Regions from separate parts of the Metabacillus indicus genome, predicted to be linked through region 4. Evidence: riboswitches for the same ligand, from Rfam matches in the RefSeq annotation. Region 4 holds a riboswitch; each other region holds the start of a gene.
What was found. Region 4 has a riboswitch for cyclic di-AMP ahead of ACK1LH_RS13825 (cation:dicarboxylate symporter family transporter). Riboswitches for the same ligand answer to the same signal wherever they lie in the genome.

Region 1 (4,432 bases), 810 kb from region 4:
TCTTGAGCATGGGCTTTGTCACAATTCTTGATAAAAAGAAAACGGCTATAATCGTCAGCAGCACAGAAACAGTGCCGATAAAAAGGAAATGGTCGTTCAGCCTTGAGATCATGGATTGGATGGAATCTGTCCCTTTAAACATATAGACATATCCTTTTACCTTTTCCCCGTCGCGGACGGGGCTTGCCGTCCATATATAAGGACTGTTTTTCCAGTCTTCCCCCGATGCCGAAGGTTCCATTAATGCCTTTTCCATATCAGAATTGAGATCAGCAGATCCATAGAGAACGGTTTTATCCGCTGCTGTCAGCAAAACGTCCGTATCAGCCTCAGATTCCATGAGAACCACATGCTCCATTGTTGTTTCATCCCCGTGTTTCTCAAGGACATCACGATGGCTGTCCCCCCTGATTTGCAGGGCAGTCAGCTCTTCTTCTACACGTGTATTTACAAGATTTCTGTATAAAAAGAGAAAAAGACAGGTCTCTACTATTAAGATAATGATAAAAAACAATAATCCAATTTTAATGGCAAGCTTGTTCACGGTGAATCCCCTTATTATTCTTATTTCTTTTACCATACCAGAAAAATGTGCATAATTTGTGCAAGCGGGCTAAAAAAGCATACACAAAAAGCGGCCCCAAAGGCCGCTTTCTGTATTAAACCATTTTCTCATCAATTTCAGGAATCTTATATTCTCCATGTTTCTTTTCCGTTTCAGCAACAATAACAGCACATGCTGCATCTCCAGTGATGTTAACGGCTGTACGCGCCATATCAAGAAGACGGTCAATACCGATGATCAAGGCGATACCCGCTACTGGAAGACCGACAGAGTTCAGTACCATGGCAAGCAGGATTAGTCCTACTCCCGGCACACCGGCAGTACCGATTGATGCAAGAACAGCTGTCAGAACGACCGTAATCATTTGAGTGATTGTAAGGTCGATACCGTAAACCTGCGCAATAAAGATTGTCGCTACACCTTGCATGATTGCTGTTCCATCCATGTTGATTGTTGCGCCAAGCGGTTGAACGAAGCTTGAGATCGGCTCAGGAACTTTCAGGCGTTTTTGGGCTGTTTCCATAGATACAGGAAGTGTTGCATTACTGCTTGACGTACTGAAGGCAACTGCCATTGCCGGCGAGAAGTTTTTGAAAAATGCCACCGGACTTTGTTTTGCAAGGAAGAAGATGGCCGATCCATATGTGACAACGGCATGAATCACAAGGGCAAGAATAACGACTCCCATGTAGAGACCCATTGCCTTCAGAGCATCGAGTCCCTGGCTGCCGACTGCCGCTGCGATTAAACCAAATGTGCCGTATGGAGCGAATTTCATTACAAGATTGACAAGGTACATCATTAAGTCATTGCCCTGCTCAACAAATCTCAGCAAAGCACTTGCCTTTTTACCAAGGAATGTAATACCAAGACCTACAAAGATTGAGAAAACGATAATCTGAAGCATATTGCCGTCAGCAAAAGCCTTAACAGGGTTTGTTGGAATCATGTTCAGCAGTGTTTCCGCTACAGAAGGGGCTTCCTTCGCTTCGTACTCTGCAGAAGATGTATCAAATTCCCCGAAGTTCCCCGGCTGAATCGTAAGGGCAAGAACCAGTCCGATGACAATGGCGAGTGCGGTTGTTCCAAGAAAGAATGTTACAGTTTTAACACCGATTCTCCCAAGCTTCTTCGGATCACCGAGCCCGGCTACCCCAAGAGTAATAGAGAAGAAGACAATCGGCACAACAAGCATGTTAATTAAGTTCAAGAAGATTTTTCCAAGCGGCGTAAACAGGAATGTATCCAGCTGCTTAAATAAATCCGGGGCGGTAATATTGAGGATTAATCCTACAATTGCACCCAGAATGAGACCAATGATGATTTTCGTTGCTAGTTTCATAGACAACCTCCGTAAAATAGAATAATAAAAAGCTAGTTATTTATTCCCAGTTTAACGGGATGGAGAAACATGATTGTGAGAGTTTTTTAAAAAATACAAAAAAACCACAGGAGGAACCCATGGTTTGCATTCGTCAATTTGAATAATTATGACTTTTCACAGTTGAGTCTCTCCAGCGCAAGCGAGGTTAGCTGTCGGATTCGGACGAAGAGCTGTCCTACCTCAAAACTACAAGGATTCACCCCCAGTGCATGCGCACTTACTCGGGTCCCCCGCTCCTGTTAAGGATTAAGCGTATATTTATTAAGTTATACTACTATTCTAAATAATAGTTTGTCTTTTGGCAAACATCAAAATTTGCCTTTAGTTGGATTTAAGCATAAAATTTAGCAGAAATCGCGATAAATTAAGGAGTTTTCCCATGAAAAGATGGATCAAAAATTTTTTTCTGATAGCCGTGGCAGTACTTGTACTTGCGTTTGCAGGCTTTTTCATATGGTCACAGCAGACATATAAAGCAACTGAAGACCTTTACAACTCGACCAATATTCAAAAGGAAAACACAGCAGACGGCTATTTGCTTTTTGAACCGGTGAATCAGAAGACAAATACGGGCATTATTTTTTATCCCGGAGCAAAGGTCGAGCCTGAAGCTTACGCCTATCTTGCCGAGCAGCTTGCTCAGCGGGGATATACAGCGGCGATTGTCAAAATGCCTTTTAACCTGGCGATTGCCGGCATCAATAAAGCCGGGAATGTAATTAAAGACAATCCGGAAATCACAAAATGGTATCTGGGAGGGCACTCACTTGGGGGAGCTTCAGCATCGATCTATGCCTATGACCACCAGGATACAATAAAAGGACTGTTCCTTATGGCTGCCTATCCCACAGATTCCAGTGATTTTTCCGGGACTGATTTTCCGATTTTGACAATTTACGGAGAGAAAGACGGTTTGGCCACTCTTGATGATATCAGGGAGAAAAAACACCTGCTTTCAGAGGATACATTTTTCTATCAAATTAAAGGCGGAAATCATGCGCAGTTCGGCATTTACGGCAATCAAAAAGGCGATAATGAAGCGGACATCAACGTTTATATTCAGCAGGACCTTATTGTTAATACAATCGACAGATGGATCATCATGAATCAATAAGTTTTAAACAAAAAAACTGCACCCCTTCAAATAGCTTAAGGGTGCAGTATCTTATAATTATTTTACTGCCTCAAGAAACTCCTCTGCATCCTGAACTATAAGAGCCACTGCGTCTTTCCAGAAATCCTCTTTTGTCAGATCAGCGCCAAGATGCTTCATGGCAAGATCTTCAACCTGCATCGAGCCTGTATCTTTAAGCAAGGCAATGTATTTCTGCTCAAAAGCAGCTCCTTCCTCAAGCGCTTTTGCATAGATTCCAAGCGAGAACAAGTAACCGAATGTATACGGGAAGTTATAGAATGGAACGCCCGTAATATGAAAGTGGAGCTTTGATGCCCAGAAGTGCGGGTGATACTCGCCTAATGAATCACAATAGGCTTCTTTCTGAGCGTCTTCCATCAGCTCGCTGATTCTCTCGGCACTCACCATTCCTTTTTTACGCTCTTCATAGAACGCATTTTCGAAAATAAAGCGGCCATGTATGTTCATCAGAAGCGCCACACTGCGCTGAACTTTATCTTCAAGCAGAACAAGGCGCTCTTCTTCCGTTTTTGCTTTTTTCACTGAAGCATCCGCCACAATCATCTCGGCAAAAGTCGAAGCCGTTTCCGCCACATTCATCGCATAGCTGCGGTTCAGCGGATGAACGCCTGCCATTGCATGCTGGTGAAACGCATGACCAAGCTCATGGGCAAGAGTTGCAATGTTAGAAGGCGTCCCTGAGAACGTCATAAAAATGCGGGACTGATCGCTTTCCGGAAAGCTTGTGCAAAATCCGCCCGGCGCCTTTCCCTGTCTGTCTTCAGCTTCAATCCAGCGGTCTTCAAAGGCTTTTTTCGTAAAAGAGGTAAGCTCCTCCCCGAAGTTTGAGAACTGATCAAGAATAAACTCTGCTCCCTCCTGGTAGGAAACCTTCGACTCTTTGCCGCCGATCGGCGCATCAAGATCATACCAGCTGAGTTTTTCCACCCCAAGAAGCTCTGCTTTTCTTTTTAAATACTTCACTAGAGACTGCTTGTTTTCAGAAATAACCTTCCACATCACATCAAGCGTTTCCCGCTTCATCCGGTTGATTTCAAGCGGCTCGCTGAGCACATCGTTCCAGCCGCGCTTTTCGTAGACATTCAGCCTGAAGCCCGCAAGATGATTCAGCGTCTGTGCAAATAAATCCGCTTTGCTTCCCCATGCTTTTTCCCACTCTTCAAATACAGCCTTGCGGACTTCACGATCCCCGCTTGAGAATTTATTGGCTGCCTGGCCAACTGAAAGTTCTTTTATTTCTCCATCTTCTCTAAATGGAATTTTCACTGTTGAGACGAGCGTGTCATAAAATTGTCCCCACGCATGATATCCATCAACAGAAAGAGCA
Region 2 (4,432 bases), 800 kb from region 4:
CTTGATCGCTGTAGCGGATACGATTAAAGAGACATCTAAAGCAGCGGTTGAACGCTTAAAGCAGATGGGACTCGACGTCATCATGATGACCGGCGACAACGAACGGACAGCGCAGGCAATCGCAAAAGCTGCGGGCATTGAGCATGTCATTGCTGAAGTGCTTCCTGAAGGAAAAGCAGAAGAAGTGATAAACCTTCAGAAGGCCGGGAAAAAAGTGGCGATGGTTGGGGACGGCATTAACGATGCTCCCGCCCTTGCTGCTGCAGACACAGGCATGGCAATCGGCACAGGAACGGACATCGCCATGGAAGCGGCAGATATTACGCTGATGAGAGGCGATTTAAACAGCATTGCGGATGCCATCTACATGAGCAAGCTGACCATCCGCAACATTAAGCAGAACCTCTTTTGGGCTTTTGGGTATAATACGCTTGGCATTCCAGTGGCAGCGGCAGGGCTGCTTGCACCATGGCTTGCCGGAGCAGCCATGGCCTTCAGTTCCGTATCAGTCGTACTGAATGCCTTGAGATTGCAGCGTGCAAAATTATAAAGAGATCGAAACCAGGTCTGCTGCGGCGGCCTGGTTTTTTTGATGCAGTGATTGCCTGCTGTAAATGATGGGGATCCGGCTCTGAATTGACCTCGGATTGTTAGATGCTTGTTTTGGATTGTTAGACCCGGTATTTCGCTTATTAGCAAGGCAGTTTGGACTGTTAGACTCTGACTTTGGATCGTTAGCCGGACTGGAGCCCTCTGAGATGACCTCTTTTTCTAGCGGAACGCTGAACTCGGTCACAAGGTTTCTAGAAAAGAGGTATTCTGGCCTTTTATTCGCTGTATGATTGTTGATTTTACGGAGATTTGGTTCTAAAACTGAGCTGGATCGTTAGCCAGGCAGAAGCCCTCTTTAGATGCCTTCTTTTTCTAGGGAAAACGAAGTTATACTGTGGGAACCGCCTGCAGAGAGAGTTGGATGTAAAATGGATGAAGTTGGCAGTGAAAGTTCAAAAGTCGGTAGATAAAACACGGGAGTCGGCAGAAAAAAGGCAAAAGTCGGCGGTAACGAGTCATGTCCCTCCTGCGGTTCAGATATCAGCATCAAAGTTCACTAGTACAATATCCGAGAAACCCTAAAATTTACAGCCAGAGTCAGCAAAACACATATGTAAGCGCTTAACCAAACGATTTACACGTAAAATTAAAGCTTTTTGCCCGAATATGCCTCTTTACTGTCCATTCCAACAGGAGTAAGATACTCTCATAACTCACATTCATATGTTCTTAAATCGCTGAATCCATTAGGAGCGGGGGACCCAAATTTGCTGCAGACTGCAGCTCGGGGTGAATCCTTTACAGGTAGGGCTACTCTCATGGCCCGAATCCGACAGCTAACTTCGCAAGCGTTCTTGAGAGAGGATAAATGAAACATATTGCAGTCTGAAAAAACAGGCGCAGTGGTTCATGGAACCTCTGTGTCTTTTTTGTGTGCAAAATTAATGGATTGAAAGAAGGAAAATCAGGTGAGAAAGCAGTTTGCGGTTTTTGGGCTTGGACGTTTCGGAGGAAGTCTTGTAAAGGAATTTCATGAAATGGGAATTGAAGTGCTGGCAGTTGATAAAGATGATGAAAAGGTGCAGTACTATTCTCAATATGCCACTCTTGCTGTGCAGGCAAATGCGATTGATGAAGCAACACTAAAGCAGCTGGGGGTCCGGAATGTGGATCATGCCTTTGTTTCTTTTGGAGATGATATTGAAGGGAGCATCCTGACTACTCTGCTTTTGAAAGAAATGAAGATTCCGCAGGTCTGGGCAAAAGCCCAAAATGACTATCATCATAAAGTTTTAGACAAAATAGGAGCAGACAAAGTGATTCATCCCGAGCGCGATATGGCAAAGCGGATCGCGCATTATATCTTTTCTGAAAAAATGGTTGATTACATTGAACTTTCAAAGGATTACAGTATGGCGGAGCTTTTGGCGACCTCCAAAATCCACAGGAAAACGCTTATTGATCTGGATATCAGATCAAGATACGGCTGCAACATTGTAGGGATTCAGCGGGAGGAAGAAATCATTGTTTCCCCGCCTGCAGAAGAATTCATTAAAAGCGGTGATATTCTGCTTGTCATCGGACGCAATAAAGACATTTCAAGGTTTGAGGAGGAGGGGATGTAGGTGTTCAGCAGAAAAAGAATGCAGAGGTTAACACGATTAAATCCTTCTCAGCTGCTTGTCGTCGTTTTTGCAGCCGGCATTGTGCTTGGAACGGTTCTTCTGAAATTGCCATTCGCTACGCATGAGTCTGTCAGATGGCTTGACGCCCTATTTATTGCAGCATCTGCCATGACGGTTACAGGTCTTGCTACGGTTGATCCGGGAAGCACATTTACTACATTCGGGCAGACCATTATCGCTCTCCTTATTCAGCTTGGCGGACTTGGTATTATGTCTTTTGCCATCCTGATTTATATGGTCCTTGGCAGGAAGATTGGGATAAAAGAACGTCTTGTGATGCAGCATGCGCTTAACCAAACATCTCTTGGCGGAGTGGTCAATCTTGTCAAACACTTGTTTTTGTTTTCCATCTTGATTGAATTTGTTGCCATGGTCTTTTTATCAATCCGCTGGGTTCCAGAATTTGGCTGGTCCAAAGGTCTTTTCTACAGCTTTTTTCACTCCATATCAGCTTTTAATAATGCCGGATTTGCCCTGTGGCCGGATAATATTATCCGCTATGTAAATGATCCTTTGGTCAATATCGTTATTTCCTCCCTGTTTATCATCGGGGGGATTGGGTTTACCGTACTCCTGGATATATGGAAAAAACGGAAGTTCAGCAAATTTTCTCTTCATACAAGAATCATGCTGATCGGCACGCTCGTTTTAAATGTGTTTGCCATGTTTTTTATCTTCTTCGTGGAGTACAGCAATCCGGAAACACTCGGGAATCTGTCTTCAGGAAGCAAGCTGCTTGCCTCCTATTTCCAGGCGGTTTCTCCGAGAACAGCAGGTTTTAACACACTCGATATGGCGAGCCTTGATGAAGCGACTCTTTTTCTGATGATCATTCTCATGTTTATCGGGGGCGGCAGTGCATCGACTGCGGGCGGGATTAAATTGACGACAGCGATCATTATTGTCTTTGCGACCATTACCTTCCTGCGCGGAAAAGAAGATTTGACAATCGGGAGAAGAAGCATCCATCCGAGGTTTATTCTTAAGGCGCTGGCTATTGCGATGGTAAGCTTGATGTTTGTACTGACAGCAATCTTTATTATGACCCTGTCAGAAAAAGCCTCATTTATAGAAATCCTCTTTGAAGTCGTTTCCGCCTTTGGAACGGTTGGGTTATCGATGGGGATCACCGGCAGCCTGTCGGATCTTGGGAAAGAAGTAATCATCATCATTATGTTTATTGGAAAAGTTGGGCCTCTTACACTTCTGTTCTCATTGGCGAAACCAAAGAAAGAAAAAATCAAATATCCAAATGAAGACATTTTAACAGGATGAGAAAAGGGCTCCGCAAAAGCGGGGCCCTTTTACAAGTTAGATAAGATTAATGAAGCCAGTACACCAATGGAAGCAATAAAGCCTACTACCGGGCCGCCCTCTTCAAACGCTTCAGGCATCATGGTCGAAGCAACCATAGCGATAATTCCCCCTGCGGCAAAGGCGCCTATTCCTGCTATGACGGCAGGGCCTGCCTGCTGAAGGAGCGTATATCCAAGAAACGAACTTAAAGAGGACAGCACAAGAACGATGAGCCACATGAGAAGGATTTTCTTTTTTGAATACCCGTCCTTGCGCAGTCCCACAGAGCTTGAAAGTCCCTCCGGGAAATTGCTGATAAAAACAGCTGTGACCATCAGGAAACTGACGGCATTTTCCTGAAGCAGGCTGACTCCGATGATGACGGACTCGGGTATGGCATCGATGACCGTGCCGATAAAAATCGAGACTCCCGAATGATTCTCGGGATTTTTGTCTGAGCGTTTTCGGTCGCTGCCCCCTTTTTTCGTAATCAGCAGTTCACTGATGGTAAAGGTCAGCGAACCAATGATAAATCCCGCTGATGCGGTCATCAAGCCGCCATCATCTACAGATTCCCTCAAAAGTTCAAAGGAAGCTGCCCCTATTAAAACACCTGTACCAAACGACATTATCCACCCAAGAATTCTCCTTGGGATTTCCTTATAAATGCCAAGCAATGCGCCCAGCAAAATAGAGGAACCAGCAAAAGCTCCCCAAAGTGCTGCCTGAAGCATTTGTCTGACTCCCTCCTGCCCCGAATTTTCTATCTATAGCTTTCCAAAGATTGTTAAAAGAATACGAAGAAACATATGTAAAAGATTTGAATTTTCAGTAAAATAAGAAGTGAACGCATTTACTGAAACGGGGTGCACAATCATTGGAAGCAAATCTGCTGTTTA
Region 3 (4,432 bases), 820 kb from region 4:
TCTACCCCTATTGGATGAAGCAGCCCAAGTGTAAAAAAAAGAGACCAATGCTTACCCTTCCCCAAACAGATCCATATCCAATCAAATCAGCAGAATAAGCTAGATTGATCTACATATGGCTGTTTTGGAGAAAAAGTACTCATTGGTCTACTTAACGCCCAGCAAGCCGAGGCCCTCTTTGCGTTCCGTCTTCCGTTTTTTCCTTTTTCGAATGAATTGCATGCATCAAAAAGACCTTTTACAGTCCCCAGGCCTCTTCTCTGCCTTAAAAAAGGGCAGTAAAAAAAAGACTCCTGTTAAGGCGGTCTTTTGACCTCCTTCGCTTTAGCCGACGAAGTTAGCTGACGGGTAGGATGGCGAAAGATCTCATCCTTCCTGCAAATGCAGAATTAACCCCAAAAAATTGGTTCCTCCGCTCCCGAATCTCGGGACTAGGCCGTTATGCAATTCGTGATTACGTGATTATCTTACTCCCGCGGTGAGATCGTGTAAACAGGGAAATACACCGAAAATCAGGTGAATTATACTGCTTTCGCCTTTCATTCTCTCTATTACTCTTATTTGCTCATGTTATTACAAAATTTAAGTCTTTTTTTTAACGATTGCTGCAGCATATTACCAGCATACTATTCCCTATCATTTACAGTTTGCTATTGACAGGGTCTGGGTGTGTAAGTAAGATAAACTCGTCAATATATGCAAAGCGCACTCACCAGCAAGATAAGATTTTGTCATTGTATGACGGTGGATCTGCGCAACTGCAGCAGCAATGTTAATCAAAAGCATGTTTGCCGGGGGTATATTCATATGGCTGTGTCGCCAAAAAAAAAATTAGAAATGGAACTTAGTGAAGCCTTTATTAAGCTTCAAAGAGACTTAATTGGACGCGGTCCTCAGGAGACCAGAACCTACATTGTCCATGATATGGTGATCGCGAGGTTCAAAGGTGTTCTCACAGTTGAAGAAAAACACCTGGTTGAAAACGAGAATGGCAGAAAGCTTGTGAAACAAATGAGACAAGTCCTGCGTGAAATGTACAGTAAAGAGTTTGAGGAAATCGTAGAAAGATGCACCGGGTGCAAAGTGCTGTCCAGCCACAGCGACATCAGCACCAAAATGGGGGAACGGATTGAGGTTTTTGTGGTAGATAAGGATTTAGAGCGTTCTCTCGAATCAAAAGGCTAAAAACCGCATTTCAAAAGGAGTATGCATAGCCCGCATACTCCTTTTTTCTATGTATTCAACTATTTTCCACCTCATTTCAAACACCTTCTCAGGAATAATAAATAATAATCTGGAGATATACAATAAATTAAAAAAGAGAGAATGAGAGAGAAAACGAGAGAAAAACAGAGTCTGGATAGATTAATTTCTAAATTATTCCTCTTTTTCAGAGCTTTACAAGTAAAATTACCCGGGCTTATGATAGGCTCAATTTATTTCCTAATTCGCAGAATCCGCTAAAGGAACGGGGGACCCAATCTTCCGGGGTGAAGCCGCAGCATCAAGCGGCCGGGCGACTCTTACCGTCCGAATCCGTCAGCTAACTCCGTATGCGTTGTTTGAGAGAGGAAGGTGTGACTATTCAGAGCCGGCTAAAACCCGCTTGCTGAAACAAAAATATAATCCTTCGATTTTTCAAAAACCGTTCGTAATGTCAGACAAAAATTAAAAAATCGGGGTGTTTTTTATGTTGACCATTTTAGATACGTTAAGTGAAATCAAGGCAGAAATAGCTGAAAAACATGTAGAATTGCTGCACCTTCAATTTGTTGATCTTGAAGGGAATTTAAAGCATGTCACCATTACAGCTGATCAGATTGATGAGGCGGTGGAAGGTAAAATGATGTTTGACGGGTCGTCAATCACGGGCTTCTGTCCAATTAATCAGTCCGACCTATATTTAAAGCCTGATTTGAACACATTTGCCATCATTCCCTGGTCAGTTGAGGAAAAGTATGCGGAAGCAAGGTTTCTATGCAGCATTCACAATCCGGATATGACTCCTTATGAAGGTGATCCGAGATTTGTGCTGCAGCAGGCAATGAAAAGAGCAAAATCACTCAGTTATTCCATCAGCATCGGGCCTGAATTGGAATTCTTCCTTTTCAAAACCGACGAGAATGGAAATCCGACAACAAATCCGCATGATCTGGGAGGCTATTTCGAACCCGCTCATGATTTAGGTGAAAAAGTGAGGCTTGAGATCTACCGGACGTTAAAAGCAATGGGCTTCAAAATTGAAGCCTCACACCATGAAGTAGCAAACGGCCAGCATGAAATCAACTTCCGTTTTAACGATGCCCTGACTTCTGCCGATAATGCAACGACTTATAAATGGGTTGTTAAAAATGTCGCAAAGCAATTTAATCTGCATGCTTCTTTTATGCCTAAACCGGTTCAAGGAATAAACGGATCAGGCATGCACGTGAACATCTCGCTGCTTAAGGATAGGGAAAATACGTTTTACGACGAAAACGATGATATGCAGCTTTCAAATGAAGCCTACTACTTTATCAATGGCATACTGACCTATATTGAAGAAGTGACCGCCATCACTAACCCGATTGTTAATTCGTACAAGCGGCTTGTTCCTGGCTTTGAAGCTCCTTGCTATATTGCCTGGTCAACCTCAAACCGTTCAACCTTAATTCGCATACCGGCAAAAAGAGGGGCTGCAACACGCATTGAAGTGAGGCATCCTGATCCAAGCGCTAATCCATACCTTGCTTATGCCGCGATTGCTGAAGCCGGAATGGCAGGCATTGCCTTATCAGAATTCCCGAAGGCTGCTGTGCATGATGACATATTCAGCATGACAGAATCAGAGCGGCTTGAAAAAGGCATCAAGCATCTTCCAGATAACCTTGAGACAGCACTGGATTTGCTGGAAAACGGCCCACTTGCGAAAATGGTTCTAGGGCCTCACGTTTTCCGTCAATTTCTTCTTCATAAAAGGGCTGAATGGCACGAATACAGAAATACCGTACATTTATGGGAAATTGAACGTTATCAGATGAAATTTTAATAGAAAATCAAAAACCCCGGTTCATTGTTGAATCGGGATTTTTTGTGTCTCATTCCGTGAAGGAATTCATAATTTCCGGCCAGTTGGTTAACGTAAGAAAATAAGCTGATTCGCAAGGTGAGCGGACTGGTTATTATATCAATATACTTTTGTGAGAGTGTTATTCTCAACTGTTGGAGGATACTGTATGAATTCCCTTTTCCGAAAAAAATCAATTACCGACCTACTTGCCCAAAGTCAGCAAAAGTCACTTGAACGCACGATGGGTGCAATGGATTTGACCCTGCTCGGCATCGGAGCCATCGTGGGTACGGGCATTTTTGTTCTGACAGGAGTGGTTGCTGCAGAAGCTGCGGGCCCTGCACTCATTCTGTCTTTTATCCTGTCCGGTATTGCATGTGCGCTTGCTGCCTTTTGTTATGCCGAGTTCGCTTCCTCCGTGCCGATTTCAGGGAGCGTGTATACCTATACATATGCAACACTTGGAGAGTTTTTTGCTTTTTTAATCGGGTGGGACCTGATGCTTGAATATCTGCTTGCCACTTCTGCTGTTGCAACCGGCTGGTCTGCTTACTTTCAATCACTGCTCGCAGGTTTCGGACTGGACCTGCCCAAGGCCATCACCTCCGCTCCCGGAGCTGGAAAGGGCGGATTGATCGATTTGCCTGCTGTGTGCATCATCTTCTTAATCACCGCACTTCTGTCAAAAGGAATCAAAGAAAGCACCCGCGTCAACAACATCATGGTGTTCGTCAAACTTGCCGTGATCATCGCTTTTATCGTAGCTGGTGTGTGGTATGTTAAGCCTGCAAACTGGACGCCGTTTGTACCTTTTGGTTTTGACGGGATTGTTACAGGTGCTGCGACTGTGTTTTTTGCCTATATCGGGTTTGATGCTGTTGCCACTGCAGCTGAAGAAGTGAAGAGACCACAGCGGGATGTCCCAATCGGCATTATTGCTTCTTTGACTGTTTGTACAGCTCTGTATATCATCGTTTCGCTTATTTTGACAGGAATGGTTCCTTATACAAAACTGAATGTAGCCGATCCGGTTTCTTTCGCCCTTCACTTTGTCGGTCAGAACACACTGGCAGGCTTCGTTTCTGTCGGAGCAATTGCAGGTATTACGACTGTGCTTCTCGTGATGATGTATGCGCAGGTCCGGATTTCATTTGCGATGAGCCGTGACGGACTGCTTCCAAGCGTTTTATCAAGTGTGCATCCATCATTTAAAACACCGTTTAAAAATACGTGGCTGACAGGTCTCGTTGCTGCAGCCATTGCGGGCTTCGTCGATTTGACTACACTGGCCCATTTAGTGAATCTGGGTACCCTTGCAGCCTTTACCCTGATATCAATCGCTGTGATTGTTCTGAGAAAAACACACCCAACCCTTGAGAGGGC
Region 4 (4,432 bases):
AGAAGAGAAAAGGCAACATTTGCAGGCGGCTGTTTTTGGTGCATGGTGAAGCCGTTCGACGAACAGCCGGGCATTATTGAAGTCGTTTCGGGCTATACGGGAGGAAACCTTGATAATCCGTCATATGAACAAATCAAAACAGGTGATACAGGACACAGGGAAGCGGTCGAAATTACCTTTGATCCGGATGTTTTTTCCTATGACACCCTGCTTGAGCTCTATTGGCCGCAGATTGATCCGACAGATGACGGCGGCCAGTTCTTTGACCGCGGCAGCCAGTACCGCACAGCCATTTTCTATCACACAGAAGAGCAAAAGCTGAAGGCTGAGAAAACAAAGCAGGAAATTGAAGCAAGCGGACGCTTTCAAAAACCTGTTGTGACTGAAATCCTTCCTGCCGCTCCATTTTATCCGGCAGAAGAATACCATCAGAAATTCTACGCGAAAAACCCTGAAAAGTACAAGCAGGAGCGCGAAGAGTCCGGAAGAGAAGAATTTATCCGGAACAACTGGAAGAAATAAAGCAAGCAAGCCCTCTGTTCATTTGGACGGAGGGCTTTTTCGATGTTCGGCTCTGTGTTTGTATTAAACCTGCAATGGGTATTTTCCATAATAAGGAGAGTGATTACAATGAATACATTTAATGAAAGTGCCATTGCATCATATGTGAAAACAAGAGCCGAAGAAAACTGCAAACTCCTCCAGGAGAACATGGAAGAGCTGGAAAGAGGAAAAATCCTCGGCAGAATGGAAGCTTACAATGAATTTCTGGAGCGGTTTGGATTTGATAAAGTAGAGTGCAAGTAATCAGGGTCAAGCGGAGCACATCATTCTTGTAAGGGATGATGTGTTTTTGAATTCGTGGAAGGAAGCTTGAGGCTAGCAGCATTAGAGAGTCATTTAAAGAGTGAATCGTACCCTCGGAAACTGAGAAACGATGTGAGAGGGTAAGCAAAGTGGTGAATCGTACCCTCGGAAACTGAGAAACGATGTGGGAGGGTAAGCAAATGTACGAATCGTACCCTCGGATACCGAAAAACGAACTGCGAGGGTAAGCAAAGTGGTGAATCGTACCCTCGGAAACTGAGAAACGATGTGGGAGGGTAAGCAAAGTGGTGAATCGTACCCTCGGAAACTGAGAAACGATGGGTGGAGGGTAAGCAAAGTGGTGAATCGTACCCTCGGAAACTGAGAAACGATGTGGGAGGGTAAGCAAAGTGGTGAATCGTACCCTCGGAAACCGAGAAACGATGTGGGAGGGTAAGCAAAGCAGTGAATCGTACCCCCGCAAACTGAGAAACGATGTGAGAGGGTAAGCAAAGTGGTGAATCGTACCCTCTGATACCGAAAATCGATGGGTGGAGGGTAAGCAAATACACAATCCATGTTCTCACGAGAGAGAACTTCAATAAAATCATGAGGAGCATAAGATGAAACATTTTTTTCAGGGGTTTTTGATTACAGAGATTGGATCATTTATTCTAATCTGTCTGGGGCTGGCACTCTTTGCAGAACTTTATCCTAACGAGGACCCGTCCGTAGGTGCCGGAGTCGGATTTGCAATAGCATTCGGATTTGTGTTTTCTGCACCGGTTGCTGCCATGATCGGGATTGTTGGAGGAGTGCTTACATATGTATTCAAGAAGTACAATAAGAATTAACAAAACCCCCGGGACATTTTCCGGGGGCTCAACTTATTTATGCACTTGCTTTCATGACTTCATTCGCTTTAATCCGGTTATACTGGCCTTCGGATTTCGACATCACGATGGCAGCAAGGGTATTGCCGACAAGGTTGACAACTGTGCGGGCCATATCCATGATGCGGTCCACCCCTGCAATGAAGGCAAGTCCTTCTGCCGGAATGCCGATTGTTCCGAGAGTGGCAAGCAGAACGACGAAGGATGTTCCAGGAACGGCAGCCATTCCTTTAGACGTAACCATCAAGACTAAAATCAGAGTCAATTGCTGAACGATTGTCAGTTCGATGCCGTAAACCTGTGCAAGGAACAAGGCAGCGATGGCCTGATAGAGGACTGATCCGTCAAGGTTAAAAGTGTATCCAATAGGAACGACGAAGGACACAATTCCTTTAGGGCATCCCATCTTTTCAAGCTTTTCCATGATTCGGGGCAGGACAGTTTCAGAACTTGATGTACTGAACGCAAGCAGCAGCTCGTCCTTAATGTAGCGAAGCAGGGAAAAGATATTGACGCCTGCCCATTTGGCAACTGCCCCTAGTACTACAATCAGGAAGAAAATCAGGGCAGCATATACTAATAGAACCAATTTTCCAAGTGAAAGCAGTGAGTCAATTCCGAATTTCGAAACGGTTACTCCAATCAGGGCGAACACGCCGAGAGGAGCCACTTTCATCACAAGGTTGACGACGTGGAACATCGCGTGTGAAACACCGTCAAAGAACTGAAGGACCGGCTTTCCCCGTTCTCCGATGGCTGCTACGCCAAGTCCGAAGAGGACGGAGAAAAAGATGATGGCAAGCATATCGCCTTCTACGACAGATTTAAAGAAGTTCGTCGGCACGATATGAAGGAACGTTTCGGCAACCGATTTTTCACTTTGTTCTTCAGATGTATCGACATACTGCTGGATATCTGTTTTTTGGGCAGATTCAAGGTCAACTCCTTGCCCCGGCTGAAAGACGTTTGCAAGCAATACGCCGAGGACAATCGCAACAGTTGTAATGATTTCAAAATAAAGAATGGTTTTTCCGCCGAGTCTTCCAACGTTTTTTCCATTCCCAGCACCTGCAACTCCAACGATCAGGCTAGAGATAACAATCGGAATGACAATCATTTTGATCAAACGCAAAAACAAATCTCCAAGCGGCTGCAAAACTGCGGCAACTCGGGGGTCATTAAACCAGACAACACCTACTAAAATACCTAAAGTCAAACCAATAAAAATTTGGGAAGCCAGTCCCAAACGAATTTTTTTCATAGAAGAACCTCCTCTGAGATGTAAGAATTCTGAAAATACAAAAAAAGACCAATCTAAAGTAAGAAAGGTCTTTAATACACAATTAAAGTCTTTCTCCCAATAAAGCAGACGAGGTTAACTGTCGGATTCGGGATTGAGAGTTCCCTTCCATTTACGGATTCACCCCAAGGTAAGAGCCTTACCAAATGCATGATTCCCCCGCTCTGAATAGATTAAGCTTGTTATGAAATTTAACGGACCGTAAAAACACACAAGATATAATTTACTTGTGATAAGGGGAATCTGTCAATTGTTTTATAAAAAGTAAGAAAGGATCAAATTTTTGCGCTTTTCTAATTCCGCCCCCATCATTAGCGGTTCATCTGCTGACTGTGATAAAATTGAGGCACTATAACAGTTTGGAAAGAAGTTGAACGGCATGAAACAGCAGAGCGGTCCAAGGGTCATTCTCCATGTGGATATGAACAGTTTTTACGCATCTGTTGAGATGGCGTTTGAGCCTGAACTGAGGGGAAAGCCGCTCGCCATAGCCGGAAATGTGGAAGAGCGGAAGGGTATTGTTGTGACGTGCAGCTATGAGGCAAGGGCCAGAGGCGTGAAAACAACCATGCCGTTGTGGCAGGCGAAGCGCCATTGCCCTGAACTGATTGTCAGGAAACCGAATTTTGACCGGTACCGGAAGGCATCCAGAGCGATGTTTGACCTTTTAAGAGAATTTACGGATCTGGTTGAGCCTGTCTCTATAGATGAAGGGTATTTGGATTTGACGGAATATTTGAAGGAAGGCAATCCGCTTCAAGTGGCAAAAACGATTCAGCAGCGATTGCTCGAAGAACTGCTTTTGCCTTCAAGTATCGGCATTGCACCGAATAAATTCCTGGCCAAGATGGCTTCCAATATGAAAAAGCCCCTCGGCATCACCGTCCTCAGAAAGAGGGAGCTTCACGAGACACTGTGGCCGCTTCCAGCAGGCGAGATGCACGGAGTGGGGGAAAAAACGGCAGAAAAACTTCTCACCATCGGCGTCAAAACAATCAAAGATTTGGCTGAAGCCGATCCGATTTCATTGAAACAGCTCCTGGGCATAAACGGTGAACGGCTGAAAAAACGGGCAAACGGCATAGACAGCAGAGAAGTTAACCCGGACAGCATCAATGATTTTAAGAGCATAGGGAATTCAACCACTCTCTCCAAAGATTCAAGCGATGTGCGCGTCCTGTATGATACCCTGAACCGCCTTTCCCAGTCAGTCAGCATGCGGATGAAGCGGAAAGAGGTGCTCGGAACAAAAATCTTTATTACGATCCGCTACTCAGACCGGAGCACATTTACCCGCAGTCGGACAGTCAATAACCCGCTTGGTGAAAAAGAAGAGCTGTACACTCACGCCAAAGAGATTTTTGACAGGCACTGGACAGGAGAGCCGGTACGGTTGCTCGGGGTGACGTGCCAGGACCTTGTCCCAAAAGGA

Region 1: it holds a riboswitch for cyclic di-AMP, as region 4 does, so the genes downstream of both, ACK1LH_RS17975 (dicarboxylate/amino acid:cation symporter) here and ACK1LH_RS13825 (cation:dicarboxylate symporter family transporter) in region 4, are expected to answer to the same signal.
Region 2: it holds a riboswitch for cyclic di-AMP, as region 4 does, so the genes downstream of both, ACK1LH_RS17945 (potassium channel family protein) here and ACK1LH_RS13825 (cation:dicarboxylate symporter family transporter) in region 4, are expected to answer to the same signal.
Region 3: it holds a riboswitch for cyclic di-AMP, as region 4 does, so the genes downstream of both, glnA (type I glutamate--ammonia ligase) here and ACK1LH_RS13825 (cation:dicarboxylate symporter family transporter) in region 4, are expected to answer to the same signal.

The regions. Positions count from the first base shown of each region.
Region 1 is NZ_CP176757.1:3,502,281-3,506,712, forward strand. It holds gene ACK1LH_RS17970 (sensor histidine kinase) at 1-544, opposite strand, end outside; gene ACK1LH_RS17975 (dicarboxylate/amino acid:cation symporter) at 660-1,907, opposite strand; cyclic di-AMP (ydaO/yuaA leader) riboswitch at 2,069-2,212, opposite strand; gene ACK1LH_RS17980 (alpha/beta fold hydrolase) at 2,329-3,063, shown strand; gene ACK1LH_RS17985 (M3 family oligoendopeptidase) at 3,121-4,432, opposite strand, start outside.
Region 2 is NZ_CP176757.1:3,493,647-3,498,078, reverse strand. It holds gene ACK1LH_RS17950 (heavy metal translocating P-type ATPase) at 1-550, shown strand, start outside; cyclic di-AMP (ydaO/yuaA leader) riboswitch at 1,278-1,418, shown strand; gene ACK1LH_RS17945 (potassium channel family protein) at 1,521-2,177, shown strand; gene ACK1LH_RS17940 (TrkH family potassium uptake protein) at 2,196-3,512, shown strand; gene ACK1LH_RS17935 (ZIP family metal transporter) at 3,542-4,267, opposite strand.
Region 3 is NZ_CP176757.1:3,516,908-3,521,339, forward strand. It holds cyclic di-AMP (ydaO/yuaA leader) riboswitch at 312-448, opposite strand; gene ACK1LH_RS18040 (DUF2294 domain-containing protein) at 808-1,185, shown strand; cyclic di-AMP (ydaO/yuaA leader) riboswitch at 1,440-1,574, shown strand; gene glnA (type I glutamate--ammonia ligase) at 1,691-3,028, shown strand; gene ACK1LH_RS18050 (amino acid permease) at 3,216-4,432, shown strand, end outside.
Region 4 is NZ_CP176757.1:2,694,315-2,698,746, reverse strand. It holds gene msrA (peptide-methionine (S)-S-oxide reductase MsrA) at 1-522, shown strand, start outside; gene ACK1LH_RS13835 (hypothetical protein) at 631-807, shown strand; gene ACK1LH_RS13830 (hypothetical protein) at 1,431-1,661, shown strand; gene ACK1LH_RS13825 (cation:dicarboxylate symporter family transporter) at 1,699-2,961, opposite strand; cyclic di-AMP (ydaO/yuaA leader) riboswitch at 3,050-3,190, opposite strand; gene ACK1LH_RS13820 (DNA polymerase IV) at 3,380-4,432, shown strand, end outside.